2 regions of the Exiguobacterium sp. s152 genome follow, and region 2 is predicted to be linked to the other one. Evidence: a T-box and tRNA genes for the amino acid it is inferred to sense, from the RefSeq annotation. Region 2 holds a T-box; the other holds one or more tRNA genes.
The links. The T-box of region 2 lies ahead of KNP72_RS05715 (valine--tRNA ligase). A T-box ahead of a tRNA ligase gene usually reads a tRNA of that ligase, here a tRNA-Val.
Positions count from the first base shown of each region.

Region 1: it encodes a tRNA-Val, which carries the amino acid that the T-box ahead of KNP72_RS05715 (valine--tRNA ligase) is inferred to sense. The anticodon was not compared.

Region 1 covers NZ_JACSLX010000005.1:73,683-84,667, reverse strand. Annotated here, with positions in the region: gene cypC (CYP152 family fatty-acid peroxygenase CypC) at 1-1,203, opposite strand, end outside; gene KNP72_RS10435 (potassium channel family protein) at 1,283-1,642, shown strand; gene KNP72_RS10430 (alanine/glycine:cation symporter family protein) at 1,661-3,019, opposite strand; gene yidD (membrane protein insertion efficiency factor YidD) at 3,149-3,424, opposite strand; gene KNP72_RS10420 (pyrroline-5-carboxylate reductase family protein) at 3,623-4,405, shown strand; gene KNP72_RS10415 (DUF554 domain-containing protein) at 4,443-5,147, opposite strand; tRNA gene KNP72_RS10410 (tRNA-Val) at 5,306-5,378, opposite strand; gene KNP72_RS10405 (GNAT family N-acetyltransferase) at 5,466-6,023, opposite strand; gene KNP72_RS10400 (DMT family transporter) at 6,091-6,405, opposite strand; gene KNP72_RS10395 (DMT family transporter) at 6,402-6,731, opposite strand; gene KNP72_RS10390 (TetR/AcrR family transcriptional regulator) at 6,743-7,321, opposite strand; gene KNP72_RS10385 (alpha/beta hydrolase) at 7,449-8,231, shown strand; gene KNP72_RS10380 (aminopeptidase) at 8,274-9,512, opposite strand; gene KNP72_RS10375 (YkvA family protein) at 9,626-10,033, shown strand; gene KNP72_RS10370 (YitT family protein) at 10,121-10,985, shown strand, end outside.
Region 2 covers NZ_JACSLX010000002.1:325,581-336,565, reverse strand. Annotated here, with positions in the region: gene hemA (glutamyl-tRNA reductase) at 1-1,295, shown strand, start outside; gene hemC (hydroxymethylbilane synthase) at 1,356-2,273, shown strand; gene KNP72_RS05730 (uroporphyrinogen-III synthase) at 2,266-2,931, shown strand; gene hemB (porphobilinogen synthase) at 2,928-3,908, shown strand; gene hemL (glutamate-1-semialdehyde 2,1-aminomutase) at 3,905-5,209, shown strand; T-box leader at 5,257-5,476, shown strand; gene KNP72_RS05715 (valine--tRNA ligase) at 5,532-8,183, shown strand; gene KNP72_RS05710 (hypothetical protein) at 8,260-9,051, shown strand; gene KNP72_RS05705 (hypothetical protein) at 9,171-9,425, shown strand; gene KNP72_RS05700 (hypothetical protein) at 9,626-9,826, opposite strand; gene KNP72_RS05695 (protein adenylyltransferase SelO) at 10,087-10,985, opposite strand, start outside.

The DNA.
Region 1 (10,985 bases), on a different contig from region 2:
TAAACTCGGCAAATCGACAAAGCTATAACTGAGGTCTTGCGGCGGCACCTCGTAACGGTAACGTGTTAGGAACACGTCAATCGTCTCACGCATGATTGCAATCGTCACATGCTCTCCCGCACAGCGGTGTCCGAAATCGACATCACCGCCGCCTTGCGGAATGAACGTGAACGGACTTTCCGTCCAGTCTTTGAACCGATCGGGGTTGAATGTATCCGGTTCCGTCCACAAGGAAGGGTCATGATTCGTCCCATATAAATCGAGCAAGACGAGCGTCCCTTCTTCGAACGTAAATCCGTTCCACTCGAAATCTTGCTTGACCCTCGCAGCAGTCACGGGGAAAAATGGATAAAAGCGTCTCACTTCTTGAACGAACCATGTCGGTTCGGTCTCACCACGCGCCAATCGGTCCCGCGCTTCCGGAAATTGGTGGAGCGCCAATACAGTGAACAACACATAAATCGAGACAGCCACGGTCGGGCGCAATATATTGATTACTTCGACAGCAACGACGTCGGCCGGAAGCAGATGACCCGCTTCATCCCGATGCCAAGAAAATTCGTATAACGCCGTTTGTTCGTTTGGGAGAAGCCGGTTCGTCCGCACTTCTTCGACCATGCCACGCACCCACGCCTCGGCCGAGGAGCGGGCCGCTCGCCCCCGAACATGTTTTGGTCCGAGGGCAGTCCCAGATTCAAATAACAATTTCATCTCGTCCGTCCGACGCGCTACTTCGCTTTCATGGAGCGGGACCCCGGCCCATTCACAGACGGCCCGCATGAGAACTTCTTGCGCCATATCATAGAGCACCGTCTCGTCAACTGCCGCGTCGAGCGCCCGTTCCCACTCCCGGCTGACCAGTTTCGTTAACCGTTCGATATTTTGGGGGAACATGAGTTTCATGAACATTCGTTTGCGATGTGTATGGGCCGCCCCGTCTAACGTCTGCACCCCGTCCTCACCGAACAATGTTTTCAGTAGCCGTTTCGGTGCCGCATCCTTGCGTACAAACTTCTCTGCGTCATAGAACAAGGCTGCCGCCTCGCCGCCTCCGAGACAGATGACGCGTTCGCCGAGCAAGCGTGTTTCAAACAGAGTGGATTGAAAGCTCTTCCGACGGTTCGGGACGTATAAATATCCTTCCCGTAGGAACGCCAGGCTATGATCGAGCCCTTCTTCTTTTGGAATCAGTCGTGTCATCATGATCATCCTCTCCAGTTTTGCTATAAAGGATGTTCCCCTGTTGCTAGCGAACAAACCTATAGGGAAAGGAGGAAATGAAATGCTATCTTTCATCTTGACGTTCCGGCGCATGTTCCGCGGGATTTGGCGTGGCTTGAAGGATGCGGAGTTTCAAGTCTTGTTCAGTCTCGCCTTCCTGACCATCCTCTCCGGGACACTGTTCTACTCACGCTTCGAAGACATGCGTTGGCTCGATGCCCTGTATTTCAGTGTCGTCACACTCACGACAATCGGCTATGGGGATTTTGTCCCGACGACCGATATCGGCAAAGTGTTCACGATCGGCTATGTCATCACGGGTGTCGGCATCATGGTCGGTTTCATCACGAAAGTGTTCGACCATCTTCAACAAGCACGGCTCGAAGAGGTTCGCAAACGAAATACGCCACCGTTCCCGTGAGGATGGTGGCGTATTGGTTTAAGAGGCTTTTCGATTTCGATTTTCGAGTTCGAGCTGTTGATTGAATCGCTTCGTCTCAGCAATGACGACACCCGACAAGAACAGTAAGCCAATCAAGTTCGGGATGGCCATCAAGCCGTTGAACACGTCCGAGAGCGCCCAAACCAAGTTGAGGTTCGTCGTCATCGCACCGAGACCGGCAACGAGAACGAACGCAATCCGATAAGGAAGAATCGATTTTTGACCGAACAAGTAATGAATCGACCGTTCCCCGTAGTATGACCACCCGAGCACCGTCGAATAGGCGAACATGACGAGTCCAATCGTCACGATATAACCGCCGGCCGGTCCAAGGAATTGCTCGAACGTCGCCGTCGTCAATTCGACCCCCTCGAGGCCCGAACCGATTTGACCGCCCATGACGAGCGTGATTCCCGTGACCGAACAGACGATGAGCGTATCGAGAAACACTTGCGTCATCGAGACGAGCGCCTGACGTCCCGGCATATCCGTTTTAGCAGCCGCTGCGGCAATCGGCGCCGAACCGAGACCTGCCTCGTTCGAGAAGACGCCGCGCGCCACACCGTAACGAATGGCGGCCCCGATGGCTCCGCCACCAATTGCTTCGGCACTGAACGTGCTGCTGAAGATGAGGGCGATGGCATCCGGAATGAGCGTATAGTTCATCACCATAATCAACAATCCGCTGCCGAGATAAAAGACGATCATGACTGGTACGAAGTAACTGACGACGCGACCGATTGATTTGACACCGCCCAAGATGACCGCGCCTGTGAAAATCATAATCAAGATACCAGAGACATACAACGGCACGTCAAAGGTCGTCTTGAGCGCCATCGCGACCGAGTTCGTCTGCACCCCGTTCCCGATCCCAAACGCGGCGAGCGAGGCGAATGCCGCGAATGCGACGGCGAGCCAACGTTGCTTTAAACCCCGTTCCAAGTAATACATCGGCCCCCCGGCCATTTGTCCGCGTTCATCGGTCACCCGATATTTAACGGCGAGCACGGCTTCGGCGTATTTCGTCGCCATACCGAAAAATCCGGATACCCACATCCAGACGATCGCCCCCGGTCCACCGAGCACGACCGCGGTCGCAACCCCGACGATATTCCCCGTACCGACGGTTGCTGCGAGCGCCGTCATGAGCGCTTGGAAGTGACTGATATCCCCTTTCGATGTTTTGTCTTGATTTTTAGAAAACGCGAGCTTCAATGCGTACGGCAACTTCGTGACTTGAAGTCCCCCGAGCCGTACCGTCAAGTAGATGCCTGTCCCCACAAGCAAAATCAATAACGGTGGTCCCCACACAAAGTTCGAAATCGTACCGATGAGTTCACTGAACGATTGACTCATTTTGAATTCCCCTTCCCCTTATGTAATCGTACATCTCTATTTTTTCAGAATACTTAGAAGATTGTCAAAAGTATTGTAATAAAACAAAGATGAGATTTAGCTTCTGTATCTAAAACAGCGAGACGCCGCTTAGACGTCTCGTTGAGATAGGGGCTTTTCACGTTGCAATGGCGCATGCCAATCGAATTCATCCGGCACGTAGTCGAGCCCACCCGAATGGAACGGTTGACAGCGCAATAGACGGCGCGCCGTCAAATATCCGCCTTTGAGGGCTCCATGTTTTTCAATCGCCTCGATTCCATAATGGGAACACGTGGGATAAAAGCGGCAAGTCGGTGGTTTCAACGGCGAGATGAACCGCTGATACCCTTGGATTCCCCGCACTAATACTCGTTTCACTTCCATCGCCTCCAGTTTGATTACTGCCATAATAGCTCGCTCGGGCCAGCTTGTCATCTATGACGAATGCGACAATCAAATGACAATCCGTTCATTTGTTTTTCCTTTGTTTTACAATTTGAGCACGATGGGCGCTATTTACCGGATCATTTGTTATGATAAACAACATATATATGACCGAATCTATATGAAGAGGTGACGAGAATGAATATTTTAATGGTAGGTGCAGGATCGATGAGTGAGTCACTCGTGCGCGGATGGCTTGCCTCAGGTGTGTCGCCTGAACAAATCACCATGACGAACCGGAGTGACCGGACCCGTTTGACAGCGCTCCAAGCTGAGCTCGGTGTGCAAATCGTCGACGAAGAGGATGTCAACGCGTATGACATCGTCGTCCTCGCGATGCAGCCGGACGGGGTCATGCCTTATGTGCAATCTAAAACGTGGAGCACACCGCTCCTCGTCTCCGTAGCAGCTCATATCGAACCGAGCGAGATTGAAGAGGCGTCAGGTCTCCCTGCCGTCTGCGCGATGCCGAATACCCCAGTCGCTTATCGGAGCGGGATGACCGGACTCTGGTTCGGCCCAGAGACCGATGATACGGTCCGTGAGACCACGACGGCGCTGTTTGAACGCGTCGGACGGACGGCCGTGACGGATGCGAAGACGATGTCCGCCTTCATGGCTGCCGCCGGATGCAGCCCCGCTTTCTTTTATGAAATCGTCGGTTCGATGACGCCCGTCTTGACCGATGCCGGTTTCGATGAAGCGACGGCGCGCCAAATCGTCGCCCAGGCGATGAAAGGATCGGCTGAACTGTTGCTTCACGAGACACGGCCGACGAACGACTTGATTGCGGACGTGGCCGCGCCAGACGGTCCGACCGACCGCGGTGTCGGTGTGCTCCGCTCGCGCGATTTAGCAGACGTCATGGCGTCGGCCCTTCGCGAAAGTGCGAGAGAAGAAGTCGAACAACCGAAGAATTGAAAAAATCCGAGAAACGCATCGCGTCTCTCGGATTTTTTTATTGGACGATATGTAAGATAGAGACGATGACCGCGACCATCAAGATTCCCGGCAATAAGTTCGCGACACGGATCCGCGTGATGCCGACCAAGTTCAACCCGATTGCGACAATCATGACACCACCGGTCGCCGTCATCTCTAAAATAAAGTCATCCATGAGCGACTCCGGGATGAACTTCATGATTTGAATGGCGAGCAAGGCGATTGCTCCTTGATATAAGAGCACAGGCACTGCCGAGAACATGACCCCGATGCCGAGCGTCGAGCTGAGGACGAGTGCCGTGAAACCGTCAATCAATCCTTTCGTATAGAGGACGTCATGATCCCCGCGCAACCCGCTGTCGAGCGCGCCGATTACAGCCATCGCCCCGATGACGAAGATGAGCGTCGCCGTGATGAACCCTTCGGCGATACTCGACTTGCTCTTGCCGCCGAGACGGCGTTCCAATTGATAGCCGACCTCGTTCAATTTTTCATCAAGCTTCCACCATTCGCCGAGGGCGGCCCCGATGACGAGACTGCCGATGACGATTAAAAAGTTCTCGCTCTTCATCCCCATTTGCACGCCAAGTAAGACGACGGCGAGACCGATGGCTGCGGTGACCGTCTCTTTCATTCGTTCGGGGATGCGGTGAAACAAGAGTCCAAGTAATGTACCAATCACGATCAACGCCGCGTTGACGATTGTTCTAGTTAAGACCATCGTATAATTCCCCGTTTCTGTATGTATTGAGAGGAATATACCAACTGTTTATGTAGGCTGTCAATTGAAAGAAAAACAAAAAAAAGCCACTTCTCGCAAGAAGTGGCGTCGCGGAAACCCACGTTCCTATGGGTTTCGCATCGGGTTTGGCACCCAAGTGATTCTGACTGGGCTCGAACCAGCGACCTCTACCCTGTCAAGGTAGCGCTCTCCCAGCTGAGCTACAGAATCAGGTCGTGTCCTCTCTTAAGGACACTATTAATATATCAAGAAACTAATGCCTTGGCAACTGTTTTTTAAAACTTTATTCACTTTTTTTTAACGCGTCATTTCTTCCCGTTTCATATGGCGGCACAACCGTTCTAAATCACCGGCATATACCGAGACGAGCATGCCTTGATATTCGGTATCCCGATCCCAATGCAGTCCGTTCGCTTTCGCGACCCGTTGCGATGGGACGTTATCCGGATGAATCAAGGAAATGATCTCTTTCTCACCTTCTTCGAACGCATGACGCATGAGACGAGCCGCTGCCTCGCGTCCGTAGCCCATATGCCAATGCTTCGGCGCCAGCCAATATCCGACTTCAAGTTCAATCGTGCCGTCGAGTTCATGGAGCAACGTGCCGGCATGACCGATTGGCTCGTCATTTTCATGCGACATCAATTTGAGCAACCCGGTTTGACGACCCGTCTGATAGCGGGCCAACTGGCGCTCGAACCATTCGATCGTCTGTTCATCCGTATATGGCTTCCCATCCGGGCTAATGAAACGCATCACGCGCGGATCTTGGAGTAGCGATTTCACGAAATAAAAATCAGCAATCGTGTAAGGTTCGAGTCGTAGACGCTCGGATTGCAGTTTGATATGACTCATCGTCCTCGCCCCTTTCGTTCACAGTCTGAACTATTCAATTCCCGTTTTTATTTCGATTCAATCCTAATTAGGCGACAACTTTCAATCCGATGACGCTCCCGATAATGAGCAAAAGAAAAAAGATGCGCCACCGGTCTCGAGATTCGTTCAAATACAGCATACCGAGCACGACGCCGCCGGCCGCCCCAATCCCGACCCAAATCGAATACGCAAGCCCGAGCGGGAGCGTCTCGAGAGAGCGCGACAACAAATAAAAACTTAAGGCAAACGTTCCGACGGACAAGATCGACCATTTAACAATCTGATAGCCTTTCGATTTTCCCATCCAAAAGACCGCCATCATCTCGGCAAGACCCGCGCCAATCAAAAATACCCAACTCATGCCGATTCCCCTCCTGTCACTTGTTTCAGTCCAATCACACCGATGAGGAGCGTCGCGATAAAGACGAGCTTCATGCCGGTCAGTGCCTCGTCGAACAAGACCGCACCGACGATGACCGTTCCAACGGCCCCGATGCCGGTGAACACTGCGTAACCGGTCCCAGCCGGTAACGTCCGGAACGACATCGCCAACAGCCCAAAGCTCACAACTAATAAGAGAACGGTCACCACGCTCGGACCGAGCACCGTGAAGCCGTTCGACAGTTTCATCGTCGTGGCCCAGACGATTTCAAGCAGGCCGGCTAGAATGAGCCAAACCCAGGCCATTTGATCTTGTTTCACGTCCATCCGACTCCTTTCTTATAGATGGTGAATGCGGCCTGTTGCCGCTTGACGCGATTCGTCTTGAGCGTGAAGAGTGAGATGAGCGCGCCGTCGAGAAAACAATAGTAGGCATCGTAAACGTCCTCGAGCGACTGTTCGGGTAACGCCCCTTGCTCCATCGCCAATCGAAACTGTTCTTTCTCAAACGCTTGCAAGTCCGTCTCGACCGACCCGAGCGTCGTCTCGATGAACGATCGCAATTCAGGCGGCGGGACGAGCAACATCCGCTTTGTCAGCATCCATGTCTCCTCTTCTTCAAAGAAGCGAATCAACGTCTCGACGATGGCCTCGATCCGTTCGAGCGGTGCCGCGCCCTCAGTGGCGTCCCGCGCTTCTCGCCAGACGCGATCGTAACGATCTGCCATGTCCTCGACGACTTGTTTGAACAATTGCTCTTTTCCTTCGATATGAGCGTATAACGATGCTTTCTTAATGCCGACGTCCTCGGCTAGTGCCGCTAATGATAGTCCTTCATACCCTTCAAGCGCAAAGCGCCGTCGTGCCGCGAGTTCAATCCGTTGTTTCGTGTTCATGCTCTGTCGTCCCCTTTCTTCTCTCATCACTTTACCTAACGAACGGTAGGTAGTCAAGTGTCGCGATTGTATTTCTCGTCCACACCCGGCAAACTAAAACCAGTTGACTGCGAAAGGAGCGCTTTATATGCTCGACCAATTCAGCTTCACCTTACCGACCGAGGCCATACGTGGCCGGAAGCGGATTGTCCGTGTCTATCGTCCCGACTTCGTGTCGGCTGACGAACGAATCCCGGTCCTCTATATGCACGACGGTCAAAACGTGTTCGACGGCAAGACCGCCACGATCGGCGAAGGTTGGTCAATCGACCGCCACATCGAGGACTTGCAATTGCCGCTCATGGTCGTCGCCATCGCGAGTGCCCCGGACTGGCTCGACCGCTACGATGAGTATTCGTTTTATGAAGACGAGATGCTATATCGCCGAATCGGACCAGAACTCGCCAAGACACGGCCCACGCTCGGCGGGAGAGGTCGGGCTTACGCCGACTGGCTCATGCAAGAGTTAAAGCCATGGATTGATGAACGCTACGCGACCGACCCGGACGACGTCGGCGTGATGGGCAGCTCGATGGGCGGGGTCATCTCGCTCTATATGATGACGGCCTATCCGTCCATCCGGCGCGTCGGCTCGCTCTCGACGGCCGCATGGGCCAATCTCGACTCACTCATTCGGGAAGTGAAGCAGGCCGATGTGACGGCGCGCCTCTATATGGACATCGGGACGAACGAGACGAGCGGACCGATCACGCCTGAGGATTACTTATATACGAACGCGCAACTCGTCGAGACGATCGCGCGAACAGGAATCGCCTTCCGCTATGAGGTCGAGCCCGGTGCCGTCCATAATGAAATCGCGTGGCGGCGACGGCTACCGAACGCTCTCGCCTTCCTCTATGAATTGACATGAAAAAAGAGACGAATTCCACGAAGGGATTCGTCTCTTGCTTGATTAGATGACCCAGTTGCCGTCACGCATGATGGCTTCGCGTGAACCGTCTTCGAGTTCGCCGTCGATGTTCATCTCGGCCGAGCCGATCATGAAGTCGACGTGTGTCATCGAGTCGTTCGCACCATTCTCGGCGAGCTCTTCGGCTGACATTTGTGGTCCGCCTTCGAGACATGTCGAGTAGGCGCGTCCGAGCGCCAAGTGACACGATGCGTTCTCGTCGAACAATGTGTTATAGAAAAGGAGACCCGAGTTCGAGATTGGTGAGTCGTCCGGCACCAGCGCGACTTCTCCGATGCGACGCGCCCCTTCATCGAGGTTCAACAACTCATCGAGTGCCTGTTGTCCTTGTTTCGCTTCCGCTTTCACGACTTTCCCGCCTTCGAACCAGAGCGTGAATCCATCGATCAAGTTGCCGCTATAGCTGAGCGGTTTCGTGCTCGAGACGTGTCCTTCGACCGAATCTTTATCGGCGAGCGTAAACACTTCTTCGGTCGGCATGTTGGCGATGAAATCGACACCGTCGATGTTCGGACCGCCGCCGCCAAGGAAGACGTGCTTCTTCGGCAAGCCGATCGTCAATTCCGTGCCCGGTGCTTTGTAATGGAGCTTCGTGTACTTCTTGTTCGTGAGTAACGTCGCGCGTTCACGGAGCGATGCGTCATGCGTATCCCACGCCGCGACGACATCCGGTTGGTCCATGCGCGTCGCTTCGAAAATCGCTTTCCAAAGGGCTGGTACGGCGTCTTCACGGTCTGGGAAGACTTTCTTCGCCCATGCTTCCGAAGCGCCAGCGACGATTGACCAGCTGACATTGTCGCTCATGACATATTTGCGCCATTTCGCGAGCGCTACGCCGGCAGCACGGTTCGAGTCCGCGATACGTGACGACTCGACGCCGTTCAGTGCGTCCGGGTCGTCGCTGACGATCGATAGGAACGCCGTCTTCTCTTCGGCCAATTGCTCAAAGCGTGCCTTGAGCCATTCCGGGTATTCTTTGAAGGCATCTGCTGGGGCGTTGAAGTAACGGACTTTCGTCGTCTCTTCGTCGCTCCAGTTCACATACACTTGTTTCGCGCCAGCCGCGTAAGCTGCTTTCACGATTTGACGGACGAGCGGTGCTTGGCTAATATCAGCTCGGACTTCAAGCTGTTGGCCCGGCTGAATGTTGACGCCTTTTTTGACGGCAAGCTCAGCGTAGCGGGCAAATTCTGCCTCAGTCGGCATGGTTACAGTAGACATATGTACAGTTCCTCCTTTTTCACTTATTTCTATTTTCTTAAATTTTCGGAAAAGTTGCAACCAAATCGCAAAAACGGGCATATTAGTAGATGAAGACAGAAGGAGGAATATACATGTCAGATTGGAAAACGACGTACACACACTTTTTAACAAGCGCGACCGAGGAATATACCAACAAAGAAAAATTGGGTGATCTCTTGGTCCAAGGTGAACTCGCTCTCGCTAAAGTGACAGTCGATGTCGCGTCAAGCGAGATTAGCAATATCGAACGGGAAGAAGAACTGACGCTCTACTTCCAAATGAAACAGTTGCTCAATATGTTGCGCGCCCTCTATAACGACCAGTTCGAGATGCAGGCGGACAAACAACACGCTCTTGTCGCTGCGATTCTATATTTCGTGTCCCCATTCGACGCGATTCCGGATGACGCTCCGCTCGGCTTATTCGATGACGCTCAAGTCATCGATTACGTTCATGAACAGCTCGCAAGTGATATCGACCGCTTCCATAATGAATTGTAATCATTCGACGCTTGAAATTCCGACATCGTCGGAGTACGCTTGAATGAGTTTATTTCAAAGGGGGCGTATGGCGCCTAGCCATTATCTATGTATGCAAAAACTAGAAAACGGATCGCCGTCGAGACGACCTTGTTCATCATCGCCGGAACGATTCTACAATCGATTTTTGTCGGTCTATTGCTCAAACCAAACGAAATCGGGTCCGGGGGTATCGTCGGAATCACGCTCATTATCAATGAACTGTTCGGCACGCCGATCGGGTTCAGCCAACTTCTATTAAATATCCCCCTTTTCATTATCGGGATTAAATATTTAGGCAAACGGTTCATTCTCATGACCGGACTCGTCGTCGTCTTATCATCCATTTTGATTGACACGTTGCCCGTACTCATCCCGCCGACACCGCTCGATGACCCACTCGTCGCCTCGGTGTTCAGTGGCATCGTCTCCGGACTCGGCCTCGCCCTGCTCTTGTTCGCAGGCGCTTCGACCGGCGGACTCGACATTCTCGGGAAAGTCATTTATACGAACAATCGGAACTTATCACTCCCGAAAATCTTTTTGACACAAGATATCATCGTCTATATCCTCGTGTTCATCACGTTCGACATTAAAGCCGTCATGTATGCGCTCGTGCTCAGTTTCGTCCGGTCGCGGACGTTGTTGACGATTCACCGGTTCTTCTCGGCGCAAAAGCAGTGTTTCATCATCTGTAAGAAAGCCGACGAAATCAACCTCGTCATCAAGCAAAACTTGAAACGCGGCGTCACGATTATGGACGCGACCGGCGGTTACTCGAACGACTCGAAGAAGATGTTGTATGTCGTCGTCCAGAATAACGAGATTCCAAAACTGCGTCAAATCGTCTCCGAGATTGATTCAGAAGCGTTCATCACCGTCTCTGAAATCGATTCGGTCGTCGGTAACTTCAAAGAACATTCGTATACACTTT
Region 2 (10,985 bases):
TTCGGGAGCAGTTCTCGTTTGGGGAGCAAGAAATCGTGGATGCGATGATTGCACTTCGCGAAGAGAAAAGCATATTTGAATCGGTTATTTTGTCGACTTGTAACCGAACAGAGCTATATGTCGTCACAGACCAGCTCCATACGGGTCGTTATTATACAAAACGGTTTTTAGCGAACTGGTTTGATTTAGAGATGGACCAATTCACCCCTTATTTATCGATTCGTGAAGGAGAAGAGGCGATTCGCCACTTGTTCCGCGTCACGTCTGGACTCGATTCGATGATCATTGGGGAAACACAGATTTTAGGACAAGTGAAATCGAGCTTCTTCCGCGCCCAAGAGAACGGGACGACGGGAACGGTATTCAACAAACTGTTCAAAGAAGCCGTGACGCTCGCCAAACGTGCCCATACTGACACGCAGATTGGGGAAATGTCGGTATCGGTCAGCGCGGCAGCAGTCACGCTCGCCCAAGAAATGTATTCGTCGCTCGATGACAAACAAGTCGTCGTCGTCGGCGCGGGGGAGACAGGCGAGTTGACGACGCTCAACTTGTTCGAGGCCGGTGCGAAACAGATTGCGGTCTTTAACCGGACCGAGAGCAAAGCGAAAGCGGTCGCCGACAAGTTCAAAGGCCGGGCCCACTCAATCCGTGAGATTGCTTGTGGCTTGCTTGACGCCGATATTTTAATCAGCTCGACCGGTGCGAAAGAAGCGGTCATCGCCTATGATGACGTCGCCGCAGCTCAATTGCTCCGCCGGGAACGTCCACTGTTATTAATCGACATTGCCGTGCCGCGAGATATCGATCCAGCGGTCCGGGCGCTTCCGGGCGTCCACTTGTTCGATGTGGATGACTTGAACGGCATCGTCAATAAAAACTTGGCGGCCCGTCTCATCGAAGCCGAAAAGATTGAAATCAAAATCGATGAGGCGATTCAAGAGTTCCAAACGTGGCTCATCACGCTCGGTGTCGTCCCGATCATGAATGAATTGCGCGCCCGTGCGCTCAACATTCAAGAAGAGACGATGGAAAGCCTCGAACGCAAGCTCGATCATCTGTCGGACCGCGATAAAAAAGTCATCGGTAAGCATATGAAGTCAATCATCAACCAGATGCTTCGTGAACCGATTGATTACATCAAAGACGCCGCCGCGCAACCGGATGCGAACACACGCATCAATCAGTTTGTGGAGACGTTCGGTCTGGATGTCGACGTCCCTGACGCCGAACCAGAAACGGAAGAAGCCGAAGCGATGTCAGCGAAAGCACCACTTCGCGCCTTGATGCGCTAATACAAAACAAAAAAAGGCGGCGGATCTCGTCGCCTTTTTCTATGAAGGGGATAACCGATCATGCGTAAAATTATCGTCGGCTCACGCCGCTCACAACTTGCGATGACACAGACGAAATGGGTCATCGACCAATTGAAGAAAGCCGGAGCTCAAAACGAGTTCGAAATCAAAGAGATTGTGACGAAAGGGGATCAAATCGTCGACGTGCAACTATCGAAAGTCGGCGGCAAAGGATTGTTCGTCAAAGAGATTCAGCAACAGATGCTCGCTGGTGACATCGATTTCGCCGTCCACAGCATGAAAGACGTGCCGGCCGAGTTGCCGGAAGAACTCTATATCAGCTGCATGCCGAAACGCGTCGACGCCCGTGACGTGCTCATCTGCGAGAACGGCTATACGCTCGAGACGCTCCCAGAAGGTGCCGTCATCGGGACGAGCTCACTGCGCCGTGGTGCTCAAATGCTCGCCACCCGCCCGGATTTCGACATTCAATGGATTCGCGGCAACATCGACACGCGCCTTAAAAAACTCGAGACAGAAAACTTCAACGCCATCTTGCTCGCCAAAGCCGGGCTCGAGCGCATGGGTTGGACGGACCGCGTCGACTTCGAAGCGCTTGACGCCGATATGATGGTCCCAGCCGTCGGACAAGGTGTGCTTGCCATCGAAAGCCGGAAGGACGACACTGAAGTGACGGCAATTCTACAATTGCTCCATGACGACGTGACGGCGAAAGCCGCAACGGCCGAGCGGACGTTCCTCAAGGCAATCGAAGGCAGCTGTCACGTACCGGTCGGCGGTTATGCGACGGTCGATGGCGACGACGTGACACTCACAGGCCTCATCGCCTCGGTCGACGGCAAAGAAGTGCTCCGTGTGACGAAGACGTCGTCAGACGCGGTCGCACTCGGGAAAGACGTAGCAGACGATTTGCTCGGACGCGGCGGGCGCGAAATTCTCGCCTCGGTCAATGTGTGACGTCTGGTACACAGGGACAAAACGACTGACCGCTTCGCAGCGAGCCCGGCTCACCGCGAGCGGTCTTTCCGTTCATCACGTCCCGCTCATCGAGACGAGATTGACGCACAATCAGATGCCGATCAGTCAATTCGATTGGCTCGTCGTGACGAGCCAGACAGCGGTGCCGGCACTCCGTGACGTCCCGCGTGACGTCAAAGTCGCGGCCGTCGGCGAGAAAACGAAACAAGCACTCGAGACCGTAGGATTCACCGTCGCGCTCATGCCGGAGACGTTTACAGGCGAGGCGCTGTTCCGTGACCTTGCGACTGTCGTAAAAGCAGACGAGGTCGTCTTGTTCGCCCGGGGCGACTTGGCGAACACGGCGCATATGGCAAAGCTCGAAAACGTCCACGACTGGGTCGTCTATGAGACAATCGGCCGTGAACTGACAGAGACGGAAGTCGAGGCGCTCGAAGGAATCGAGGCGCTCCTCGTCCTCAGCCCGTCCGCCGTCCATGCCCTCACGCCATACCTCGACCATTTCCACGGGACGTGGTACGCCATCGGTGAAGTGACCGAGCGCGCCGTCCGGGAAGTGTCGACGTTACCGGTCCGAGTGCCTGAGTGTTATACTATGGATGCATTAATACAGTGTATAGGGGAGGATTTTTCATGAACCAGTTTGACCGTCATCGTCGTCTTCGTTCATCGAAGTCAATGCGTGCACTCGTACGTGAAAACCATGTTCGGAAAGAAGATTTGATTTACCCACTCTTCATCATCGAAGGGACAGACATTAAACGCGAAGTCAGCTCGATGCCGGGCGTCTTCAACTTCTCGCTCGACCGTCTCGAGGACGAGATCAACGAGATCGTCGACCTCGGCATTCAATCGGTGCTCTTGTTCGGCGTGCCGGAACATAAAGACCCGGAAGGCAGCGAGGCGTACCATGACCACGGCATCGTCCAAGAGGCAATCCGCAAAGTAAAAGAATGGGCGCCACAGCTCACGGTCATCGCCGACACGTGCCTGTGCGAATACACGTCGACGGGCCACTGCGGCATCGTGAAGAACGGTGACGTCGATAACGACGCGTCACTACCGCTTCACGTGCAGACGGCGATCACACAAGCGCAAGCCGGCGCTGACATCATCGCGCCGAGCTCGATGATGGACGGCTTCGTCGCCGCCATCCGCGAAGGGCTCGACCAAAACGGATTCAACCATATCCCGATCATGAGTTACGGTGTCAAGTACGCATCGGCGTACTACGGACCGTTCCGTGACGCAGCGCAATCGGCACCTGGCGAAGGCGACCGCAAAGGCTATCAGATGGACCCGGCCAACCGCCGTGAAGCGTTCCGTGAATCACAATCGGACGTCGAGCAAGGCGCAGACTTCATGATCGTCAAACCGGCGCTCGCGTTCATGGATATCATCCGTGACATGCGCGACTCGCTCGATATGCCGATTGTGGCGTATAACGTGAGTGGGGAGTACGCCATGGTCAAAGCGGCCGCTTTGAACGACTGGGTCGATGAAGAGCGCATCGTCATGGAGACGATGGTCGGCTTCAAACGAGCCGGTGCGGACCTCATCGTTACGTATTTCGCAAAAGATGTCTGTCGCTATTTGGAAGGAGACTACGCATGACCTACAAACAAACACGCTCAGAAGCGGCGTTCGAACAAGCACGTCCGCTCATGCCGGGTGGGGTAAACAGCCCGGTCCGTGCCTATAAATCAGTCGGCATGACGCCAATCTTCGCTGAACGCGGTGAAGGTTCACGCATCTACGATATCGATGGCAACGAATATATCGATTACGTCCTCTCATGGGGACCACTCATCCTCGGCCACCGCGACCCTGTCGTCACGAAGGCGATTCAAGAGCAAGCTGAGAAAGGCTGGACGTTCGGGACACCGACCGAGCTCGAAACGAAAATGGCCGAGCTCGTCATCGAGCGCGTCCCATCGATCGAGATGGTGCGCATGGTCAACTCGGGTACGGAAGCGACGATGGCGGCACTCCGCCTCGCACGCGGTTACACGGGCAAGACGAAAATCTTGAAGTTCGAAGGCTGCTACCACGGTCATGGCGACTCGCTCCTCATCAAGGCCGGTTCGGGCGTCGCGACGCTCGGTCTCCCGGACTCGCCGGGCGTACCGAAAGATTTGGCGAGCCAGACGCTCACGGTGCCATATAACGATTTGGATGCTCTCCGCATCGCCTTCGAGAAGTTCGGCGACGATATCGCTGGTGTCATCGTCGAACCGGCGGCCGGTAACATGGGCTTCGTGCCACCGCAACCTGGCTTCCTCGAAGGACTCCGCGAGATCACGGAACAGTACGGCTCGCTCCTCATCTTTGACGAGGTCATGACCGGATTCCGGGTCGGCTATAACTGTGCCCAAGGCTACTTCGGCGTGACGCCGGACTTGACGTGCCTCGGGAAAGTCATCGGCGGCGGCCTTCCGGTCGGTGCCTATGGCGGGAAACGCGAGATTATGGAACAAATCGCGCCACAAGGACCGATTTACCAGGCAGGGACGCTCTCAGGGAACCCACTCGCGATGATCGCCGGCTACACGACGTTGTCGCAACTCAAGCCTGAGCACTATGCCGAGTTCGAACGCAAAGCGGACCGTCTCGCCGAAGGCTATACGAAAGCAGCCGAGAAGTATAACATCCCGCACGACACGAACCGGGCCGGCTCGATGTTCGGATTCTTCTTCACGAACGAGAAAGTGACGAACTTCGAGAAGGCGAAGACGGCGAACCTCGACCTGTTCCGCGCCTACTATCAGAAGATGGCGGCGCGCGGCGTGTTCTTGCCACCGTCACAGTTCGAAGGATTGTTCCTCTCGACCGTTCACACGGACGAAGATATCGACTTGACGCTCGCAGCGGTCGAGGCGACGTTCAAAGAGCTGCAACAAGAGTTTTCATTGTAATCTTGACGGAAACAGCTTCTGTCGCTACAATTGTTTAACAGATACGAACAAAAGCTACGATGAGGAATAGTACGCAATCAACATCCATTTTCAGAGACGCGGCCGCTTGGTGCGAGGCCGCGAAGGATGGTGCGGAAGTCGCCTCGGAGCTGACCTTTTGAACGAAGTAGGAAGGTCCGGTCCATCGACCGTTATTCGATTTTGAGGGCGCCACAAGTGGCGAACTAAGGTGGTACCGCGGAAGATACGGCTTCTTTCGTCCTTAGCGTTAAGGACGAGAGTAGCCGTTTTTTTGTCCACATTATTAGAGGAGGTTGGGCATATGGCCAACGAGACAAACGAAATCACCATGCCGACGAAGTACGATCCAAGTGCGACGGAAGCGAAATGGTATGACTACTGGTTAGAGAACGACGTATTCAAAGCAGACGAGGACGATTCAAAACAGCCGTACACGATCGTCATCCCGCCACCGAACGTAACGGGGAAACTTCACCTCGGACACGCATGGGACACGACGCTCCAAGATTTGCTGACGCGCCTCAAGCGCATGCAAGGCTATGACGTCCTCTGGCTCCCAGGGATGGACCACGCCGGGATCGCGACGCAAGCGAAAGTCGAACAGAAGCTCCGTGAGGACGGCATCATGCGCTATGACCTCGGACGCGAGAAGTTCCTCGAGAAGACGTGGGAATGGAAAGACGAGTACGCCGATACGATCCGTGCCCAATGGTCAAAACTTGGCCTCGGTCTCGACTACTCACGTGAGCGCTTCACGCTCGACGAAGGACTCTCGAAAGCGGTCCAGGAAGTGTTCGTCCGCCTCTATGAGAAAGGCTTGATTTACCGCGGCGAATATATCGTCAACTGGGACCCGGCGCAAAAGACGGCCGTTTCGGATATCGAGGTCATCTATCAAGAAGTCGAAGGCGCATTCTACCACATGAAGTATCCGCTTGCGGACGGCTCAGGCCACATCGAGATCGCGACGACGCGTCCGGAGACGATGCTCGGCGATACGGCCGTTGCCGTCAACCCGAAAGATGAGCGTTACGCGCACCTCGTCGGCAAGACGATCATGCTTCCGGTTATGAACCGCGAGATTCCGATCGTCGCTGACGACTACGTCGACATGGAGTTCGGTACAGGTTGCGTCAAGATCACACCGGCGCACGACCCGAACGACTTTGAGATCGGGAACCGCCACGAACTCCCGCGCATCCTCGTCATGGACGAAGGCGGCAAGATGAACGAGAACGCCGGCAAGTACGAAGGGCTCGACCGCTTTGAATGCCGCAAACAACTCGTCAAAGATTTGGAAGCAGACGGCACGCTCGTCAAAATCGAGCCGCACACGCATTCGGTCGGCCACTCGGAACGTTCAGGCGCGGTCATCGAGCCGTATCTTTCGAAACAGTGGTTCGTCGACATGGAGCCGCTCGCGAAAGCTGCGCTCGAAGCACAAGGACATGATGATACGAAAGTCAACTTCATCCCAGAGCGGTTCGAAGGCACATACCTTCGCTGGATGGAGAACATCCGTGATTGGTGTATCAGCCGTCAACTCTGGTGGGGCCACCGCATCCCGGCGTGGTACCATAACGAGACAGGTGAGATTTATGTAGGCAAAGAAGCACCGGCGGACAGTGAGAACTGGCACCAAGACGAAGACGTGCTCGACACATGGTTCTCGTCAGCGCTCTGGCCGTTCTCGACGATGGGCTGGCCGGATACGGACTCAGCAGACTTCAAACGTTACTTCCCGACGAGCGCGCTCGTCACGGGTTACGACATCATCTTCTTCTGGGTATCACGCATGATTTTCCAATCGCTCGAGTTCACTGGGAAGCAGCCGTTCAACGACGTGCTCATCCACGGTCTCATCCGCGACTCGGAAGGCCGCAAGATGTCGAAGTCGCTCGGTAACGGCGTCGACCCGATGGAAGTCATCGACCAATACGGTGCGGACTCACTCCGCTGGTTCCTCCTCACGGGATCGACACCAGGGAACGACCTTCGTTTCTACTGGGAGAAAATCGAATCGACATGGAACTTCGCGAACAAAATTTGGAACGCGAGCCGTTTCGCCCTTATGAACATGGAAGGCATGAAGTATGAGGACATCGATTTGTCAGGTGAGAAGACGCTCGCTGACAAGTGGATTCTCACTCGCTTGAACGACACAATCGACCAAGTGACACGTCTCGTCGACAAGTATGAGTTTGGCGAAGCCGGCCGTTACTTGTACAACTTCATTTGGGAAGAGTTCTGTAACTGGTACATCGAGATGGCGAAACTCACGCTCTATGGTGAGGACGAGGCGGCGAAAGCGACGACACGTTCAGTGCTCGCGTACACGCTCGACTCGATCATGCGTCTCATGCACCCGTTCATGCCGTTCCTCACAGAGGAAATCTGGCAGCACTTGCCGCACGAAGGTGACTCAATCGTCCGTGCGAGCTACCCGACACGTCGCGACGAGCTCCACTTCGCGGACTCGGTACCAGCGTTTGAAGCGGTCATGAACGTCATCCGTTCGGTCCGTAACATCCGTTCGGAAGTGAACGCCCCGATGTCGAAACCGATTCAGCTCTTCATCTCGACGTCGGATGAGGCGACTCAAGATTACTTGAGCGCGAACGAAGCAACAATTGGCAAGTTCACGAACGCGACTGAGCTCGAAATCGGACGTGGCTTGACGGCTCCTGATAAGTCGATGTCGGCCATCATGACGGGTGCGGAACTGTTCATCCCGCTCGCCGACCTCATCAACTTTGAAGAAGAAATCGCCCGTCTTGAGAAAGAAGTGGCGAAGTACGAGAAGGAAGTCGAGCGCGTTCAGAAGAAACTCGGCAACCCAGGCTTCACTGGCAAGGCCCCGGCTCACGTCATCGACGAAGAGAAGGCGAAAGAAAAAGACTACCTCGATAAACGTGACGCGGTTCGCGCCCGTTTGGAAGAGTTGCGTAAGTAAGACATCAACCTTCTTTGGAGACCTGTTCTCCGAAGAAGGTTTTTTTGTCGTTTGGTGGAATTTAGGAGAGGAGACGATGCAAAGGTGGAGTGACATGAGACGAATCGGCATGATTTTAGGTTTGGCTGTGATGGGATTGGGTGGGTATGTGGCGGAACGAGCTGAACCGATCGAACCGACGGAATTAGGAGTGACAATTAATGAAAGTGCAGAAGAGACGTCTTCCAAGGATATTCCCGTAATGACGGACAAAGAAGAGTTCGGCTCGATGATTGAGGACGTGCCGAAAGGGACCGTTCGACTAGTCGATGCGGTCACGTCCCAATACACGCTTCAATATACAGATGGCACGTCCGAGCGACCATCGAAAGACGGTGTGATTTATGAAACCGTCATTGATGACCTCGGACTCATCGCCATTAAGTTACCAAACCGCGACGATTCGTTCGGCGTATTCAACTATTCACGGGACGAGGAGTGGGGGTTGCACGGGATTCAAAACTTTACGATTCCCGAGGCGGCCGAAAAAGTCCGCCACGGGCTGGACTTACCTGAAGAAGAGCTGTTTGTCGACAACTTCGAGATGAGTCAGCTCGAGCGGCCGGTGGAGATGTGGACTTTGTATGATGAGACGCAATGCATCACGATTTTAGTGACCGATGCGTTTAGTGTGGCCGATGGAGAATTGATTGAACAGCGCGACGTTTCGAACGAGCGGTATCGCTTGAATCAGCCGGAAGGGAACGGTTTGTATTATGTGGACCAAGGCAAGCTCATTGTCGTGACCGGGAATGTGTCGGAAGACGTGTTGCTCGATCTCTCGGACTCGCTGCCGGAGACGTGGTCGGCTGATTTTCCGATGAAGTAAGCAATCATTCAGGAGGAGGGAATATTATGTCGTACACTCACGAATTCGGTGTATTGGATTCAACAAATCGTCAATCATCATATGATACGTATACACCTGAACGTTTTGACTGTGTCTCGGTGGATGGAGAGTGGGTGGATGGGTTTATCGAGGAGCTGAACGAGATGCGCACGTATTTCCACTCCTATGACCGTCCTGGATTCGGATTAGACGAATGCGGGATCACGCTCATTCCACATGAGTCACTGGCACTGTTCTATCAAGTTGTCAAACAGGTAATGTACACGCATGAATCAGACGAACTGCATCGACTCATCTCGAAAATCGCTCAAGCCCAAGTCGAACAGAAGGACATGATTCATTTCGGACTATAAGTCTATATGAAAGAACAACCCCGAGCATCGTTATCGATGTTCGGGGTTGTGTTTGCGTCCGATATAAATGATGCCAAATACAGTGGTGGCAATCAAAACATGCAAGAAGAGCGGTTGAGGATGGCCAATGGGGAATAGATGAGTGGCATAGACGACATAAAGGATGCTTCCGAATCCTAGTAAGATGGAATAAAGAACCTTTATACGTCCTCTTCCTCTGGTTCTATCCAAAACGGGAGGCGACCGGTTGTCACGAAATAAGATGACGTGAGCAAGGCGCCGATTGCGAGTCCGGTTACTTGCGGCTGAATCGGCTGACCCGTCAACGATAAATAAAAACTGTAGACGAGATAGGACGTGGACACGACGATAATCGTCATGAGCAAGACAGTCATCTTCATTTCGATTCGTCCCAATCAAAATTATTCAAATATCTCATGAAAGTCGAAAACGAAACAGCTAAGAAAAAGGCGGGCATGAGCCATGCCCAGCCGTCTATGAAAGGTCCTTGCAATAGCTCGATTGACATCAAGCAGGCAAACCCTAACGAAATGAGTGAAGTGAGTAGAAGCATGTTGAACCTCCTAAAAGTGATGTTATCCACTTTACGTTCGAACATAAAAAAGGTTCCAAAAAAACCATCCTGCCGAAGCAGAATGGTTCATGTGCCACAAAACGTCTGATAAGGATAGCTGCGAGGCGGTCCGGGAGAGACATATCGTCCATAGTCTGCTTCGTAATCGTACGGCTTTCGCAATACGTCGAGCAGTGCATGGGTCGGACCGAAGTCACCGCGTTCGGCTGCCATGAGGGCGGCCTCGACATGATGATTGCGTGGAATGACGGCCGGGTTATGCTGACGCATGAGCCGAATGACGTCTGAATCCGGGAGACCTTGCTCCCCGAGGCGTTTTTGCCAAGCGGACAGCCACGCCTTGCCGTCGTCCTGTTTAGCAAAAAAGAGCGCGTCCGTGTCGTCGAGTGTGAGCGCTCGGAACGTGTTCGTGAAGTCAGCCTCAGACTCCATCATGAGTCGGAGCAGTTCGTCCGTCAGTGCATCGTCCCCGTCTTTTCGGACATAGAGCCCGATTTTATGGGCGAGCCCAGTAAAGTACGCCTCTTTATACGTTTCCGTGTAGTCGTTCAACAGCTTGTTGGCGATATCGACGGCGGCTTCTTGCTTGTCAGCGAGGAGCGGCAACAGCGTCTCGGCGAGGCGGGCCAAATTCCACGACCCGATATATGGTTGGTTCGCATAGGCGTAGCGTCCCTCGCGGTCGATGGAGCTGAAGACGGTGTTCGGGTGATACGTATCCATGAATGCACACGGGCCATAGTCGATCCCTTCACCGCTGATGAACGTGTTGTCCGTGTTCATGACACCGTGGATGAATCCGACGAGTTGCCAATCCGCGATGAGCTTCGCCTGACGGGTGATGACGCGGCCGAGGAATTGTTCATAGCGATTCGGCTGTCCTTCAAGGTCAGGGTCATGACGACGAATCGCATAGTCGGCGAGAGCGATGACATCATCAATCGATCCGGCCGCAGCGGCATATT